2 regions of the Luteibacter aegosomaticola genome follow, and region 1 is predicted to be linked to the other one. Evidence: predicted binding sites of a transcription regulator. Region 1 holds the regulator's gene; the other holds the start of a gene.
The links. Region 1 encodes HrcA, which represses chaperone genes, less so after heat shock. Its sites were predicted from a motif close to TTNGCACTCNNNNNNNNNGAGTGCNAA; they were not measured.
Positions count from the first base shown of each region.

Region 2: a site for HrcA is predicted at 1,275-1,301, ahead of groES (co-chaperone GroES). Genes of this name have one in related genera too.

Region 1 covers NZ_CP095741.1:3,111,148-3,113,544, reverse strand. The annotation lists gene recN (DNA repair protein RecN) at 1-435, opposite strand, end outside; gene hrcA (heat-inducible transcriptional repressor HrcA) at 565-1,623, shown strand; gene grpE (nucleotide exchange factor GrpE) at 1,706-2,233, shown strand; gene dnaK (molecular chaperone DnaK) at 2,330-2,397, shown strand, end outside.
Region 2 covers NZ_CP095741.1:700,996-703,392, reverse strand. The annotation lists gene groL (chaperonin GroEL) at 1-870, opposite strand, end outside; gene groES (co-chaperone GroES) at 931-1,224, opposite strand; gene L2Y96_RS03110 (protein-disulfide reductase DsbD family protein) at 1,464-2,397, shown strand, end outside.

The DNA of each region.
Region 1 (2,397 bases):
CAGGGCCATCTGGTGCTGGCGCGAGAGCAGGGCCTGGTGCTCGTGCTGGCCGTGGATCTCGACGATGAGCGCCGCCACGGCCGACATCTGCGCCAGGCTGGCCGGGCGGCCGTTGATCCAGGCCTTGGAGCTGCCCTCGGCGCGGATCACGCGGCGCAGGTGGCAGGTCTCGCCATCATCCAGTTCTTCCTGGCGCAGCCAGCCCAGCGCCTCGGGCAGGCCGGCCAGATCGAACTCGGCGGCCAGCTCGGCGCGGTCGCTGCCGGCGCGGACCATGCCGCTATCGGCGCGGGCGCCAGCGAGCAGCATCAGGGCATCGACCAGCAGGGACTTGCCCGCACCGGTTTCGCCACTGACCACGGTGAGCCCGGGGCCGAAGGCCACTTCGGCTTCTTCAACGACGGCAAACTGGCGGACGTAGAGCGACGTGAGCATGGGCACCGGGGTGGCGGATGGAATCACGCCAATTGTAGCGGGAGCCGCGTCGCAGGAACCGAGACTTGCAAGCCGCGCGCGCAGACCTTATTGATAGCGCCTGCCACCCGACCTTAACCTCCGACGCGCATGAACCCGTTCTCCGGCCAAGACATTGATGCTCGCGCGCGGCGATTGTTGCGTACCCTGATCTCCCAATACCTGTCGGACGGCGAGCCCGTAGGCTCACGCACGCTGGCGAAGTCCTCTGGCCTGGAAGTCAGCCCGGCGACCATCCGCAACATCATGGCCGACCTGGAAGAGGCCGGCCTGGTGGCGTCGCCCCACACCTCGGCGGGCCGTATTCCTACGCCGCGGGGCTTGCGCCTCTTCGTTGATAGCCTGCTTGAGCTGAAGCCGTTGCCGCGCGACGACATGGCGCGCCTGCAGGGTGGCCTGCCGCCGCACCAGACCACCACGCGCGACCTGCTGGGCAACGTGTCGAACCTGCTTTCGGCGATGACCCACTTCGCCGGCGTGGTCACGGTGCCGCGCCAGGGCGACTTCCCCCTGCGCCACATCGATTTCGTGAACCTGCCCGATGCCCGCGTGCTGGTCATCCTGGTGTTTTCCGATAATCAGGTGCAGAACCGCGTGGTCCAGCTTTCCCGGCCCATCGACGGCCGCGAGCTGGAGCAGGCCTCGAACTACCTCAATGCCCACTTCGCCGGGTTCCGCCTGGCGGATATCCGTGCCCATCTGGCCGCGGAACTGCGTGAAGCTGGCGGCGAGCTCAACCGCCTGCTGGCCAGCGCGGTGGAGCTGGCCACGGCGTCCTTCGGCGACGAAGGCACCGACGACGTCCTCGTCAGCGGCCAGACGAACCTCATGGGCTATTCCGAACTGGCCGATATCGACCGCCTGCGCGATCTTTTCGACGCCTTCCAGCAGAAGCGCGAGCTGCTGCAGCTGATGGAAAACTGCGTCAAAGCCCCCGGCGTCCGGCTTTTTATCGGTGAAGAATCCGGCTTTTCAGCCCTCGATGGCTGCAGCGTGGTCACCGCCACCTATGGCACCAGCGGCCGCATGCTGGGCGCGATCGGAGTTATTGGACCGACGCGTATGGCATATGAGCGGGTCATTCCCGTGGTACAAGCCACCGCCGGATTGCTGAGTGACGCCTTGAATCGGGCCGTAGCGACCTCATAAACCGGCTCGGGAGGCGGGTTTATTAATTCCCGCGAATGTCCGGCCCCCTGGCGGGGCCGGTTAGCTGACATTTGGAGTAATCATGCAGAACAACGATCCCCACGCGACGGATCCCGGGCAGGACAGCGGCGCCGACGTCAACGCCGATCTCGACGCGCTGACCGGCCGGCTGGCAGCCCTCGAAACCGAGCTGGCCCAGGCGCGCGAGACGGTGTTGCGCGAACGGGCGGAGATCGAGAACCAGCGTCGCCGCCTGCAGCGTGACCTGGACCAGGCCCGCCGCTTCGCCAACGAAAAGCTGCTGGGCGATCTGCTCCCGGTGTACGACAGCGTGGCCCTGGGCCTCGCCAACGAGAACGCGGATGCGAAGACGCTGCGCGAGGGCCTCGAGCTCACGCTGAAGCAGCTCGAAAAGGTCACCTCGTCGAACGGCCTCGTGCTGGTCGACCCGCTGCACCAGCCGTTCAACCCGGAGCACCACCAGGCGATCAGCGCGGTCGATTCGACCGAGCACGCGCCGAACACCGTGGTGGCCGTGGTCCAGAAGGGCTTCGTCCTCAACGACCGCCTGCTGCGCCCGGCGCTGGTCGCGGTCGTCAAAGACAGCTGAACGCAGTCTCACAACGCATTGAATTGATGGGGTAAGACCCCATTTCCACAAACAGTCGCGGCCGCGGGGGCCGCATTGAAATTCGGAGCACGTTTTATGGCCAAGATCATCGGCATCGACCTCGGTACCACCAATAGCTGCGTCGCCGTCATGGAGGGCACCAC
Region 2 (2,397 bases), 2.4 Mb from region 1:
TTCCAGGATGGCCTTGCGGCGATCACCGAAGCCCGGCGCCTTGACGGCGGCGACCTTGACGATGCCACGGATGGTGTTGACGACGAGGGTGGCGAGGGCTTCGCCTTCCACTTCTTCAGCCACGATCAGCAGCGGCTTGCCAGCCTTCGCGACGGCTTCGAGTGCCGGGAGAAGCTCGCGGACGTTCGAGATCTTCTTGTCGTGGATGAGGATGAACGGGTCGTCCAGTTCAACCTGCTGCGACTGCTGGTTGTTGATGAAGTACGGCGACAGGTAGCCGCGATCGAACTGCATGCCTTCGACGACGTCGAGCTCGTTCTCGAGGCCCGAGCCTTCTTCAACCGTGATCACGCCTTCCTTGCCGACCTTCTTCATCGCGGTGGCGATGATGTCGCCGATGTTGGCATCGGAGTTGGCCGAGATGGTGCCGACCTGGGCGATGGCCTTGTCGTCAGCGGTGGGCTTCGAGAGCGACTTCAGCTCGCCGACAGCGGCCACGACGGCCTGGTCGATACCGCGCTTGAGGTCCATCGGGTTGATGCCGGCGGCAACAGCCTTCAGGCCTTCCTGGATGAACGCCTGGGCGAGGACCGTGGCGGTCGTCGTGCCGTCACCGGCGACGTCCGAGGTCTTCGAGGCGGCTTCCTTCACGATCTGGGCGCCGATGTTCTCGTACTTGTCGGCCAGTTCGATTTCCTTGGCGACCGAGACACCGTCCTTCGTGACGGTCGGGGTGCCGAAGCTCTTCTCGAGCACGACGTTGCGGCCCTTCGGGCCCAGAGTGACCTTGACGGCATTGGCGAGGGTGTTGACACCCTTCAGCATGCGGGCGCGGACGTCTTCGCCGAAGCGGACTTCTTTAGATGCCATGGGATAAATCCTTGGTATTCGAATAGGAGGAAGTGGGAACCGTCACGAGGCGAGCGAAGCTCAGCCTTCGATGACTGCCACGATGTCGTCTTCCTTCAGGAAGACCAGCTCTTCGCCGTCGATCTTGATTTCCTGGCCGGCGTACTTGCCGAACAGGACGGTGTCGCCTTCCTTCACCGACATCGGGCGGACCTTGCCGTCTTCCTGGATGCGGCCATTGCCGGCAGCGATGACCTTGCCGCGGGTGGGCTTTTCGGTGGCGCTATCCGGGATAACGATACCGCCGGCGGAGACGCGCTCCTCTTCCAGGCGCTTGACGATGACGCGATCGTGCAGCGGGCGAAGCTTGCTCATGAGTGACTCCAAAGCAGGTGGTTGTTATTAAAAAGAAATTGGCCACCCCGTTAGCACTTGGCCGGGGTGAGTGCCAGAATTCTAGCCAAAGCACGCCCCAGATCGGAAGAGCTATGGATGGCCGAGAGATGGCGCCACTACGAAACGGTTCAAGTGCTGGCGGTACAAAAAAGCTCCGTGCAAGCGAATCGGCACTCACCCGGTCATAATCATCGACGCACCTGATTCCCGGAGCCACCATGCCGTCGTTTGCCCGCCTGCTGCGGAACCTGGCCGCCCTGGCCAGCCTCAGTCTGTTCGCCCTGCCGGCCCTGGCCCAGGATGAAGACAACCTCCTGCCGGTCACCCAGGCTTTCCATCTCACTTCGGATGCGAGCCAGCCGGGCACGGTGAAGCTGCACTGGCGGATCGCGCCCGACTATTACCTTTACCGGGGCCGCATCAAGATAAAGGCGGCCGATGTCAGCGCGGTGAAGCTGGGCGAGCCGGCCCTCCCCGATGGCATCAAGAAGCATGACGAGTACCTCGGCGACGTGGAGATCTACCACGGCGATATCGAGGCCACCGTGCCGTACACGCTGGCCGATGCGGCCAATAAGGTGCTGGCCCTGGATGTGCAGTACCAGGGCTGCCACGAGGTGGAGCCGAAGATTTGCTACCCGCCGAACACCGAGCACCTGAAGCTCACGATCGGCGGCGCCTCGACCATTCCGACGGATGCGGCGCCCGCCAGCGGCACCCCGGCCCTGGCCAGCAAGGGCAACGGCGCAGCCCTGCTCGGCGCCCCGGCGGCCACCCCCGGCACCGACGCCCAGGCCCTCCCGGCCGACCAGGCGTTCCGCTTCGAAGCGCTGGCGAAGGACGGCAAGAGCCTGCTCCTGCGCTGGACGATGCCGAAGGACTACTACCTCTACCGCGACAAGACCGAGATCAAGGTGAGCTCGCCGGCTGGCGTGACCGCGGGCGAGCCCGACTGGCCGAGCGGCATTGCCCACCACGATGAGCACTTCGGCGACACCATCGTCTATTTCGACCAGGTGGAAGTGCCGGTTCCGCTCAACGGCGCGGACCCCACGAAGAAGGTGGAACTCGATATCGCCTACCAGGGTTGCCTGGAGAACGGCATCTGCTATCCGGTGATGACCCGCCACCTGAGCGCCGATCTGGCTTCGG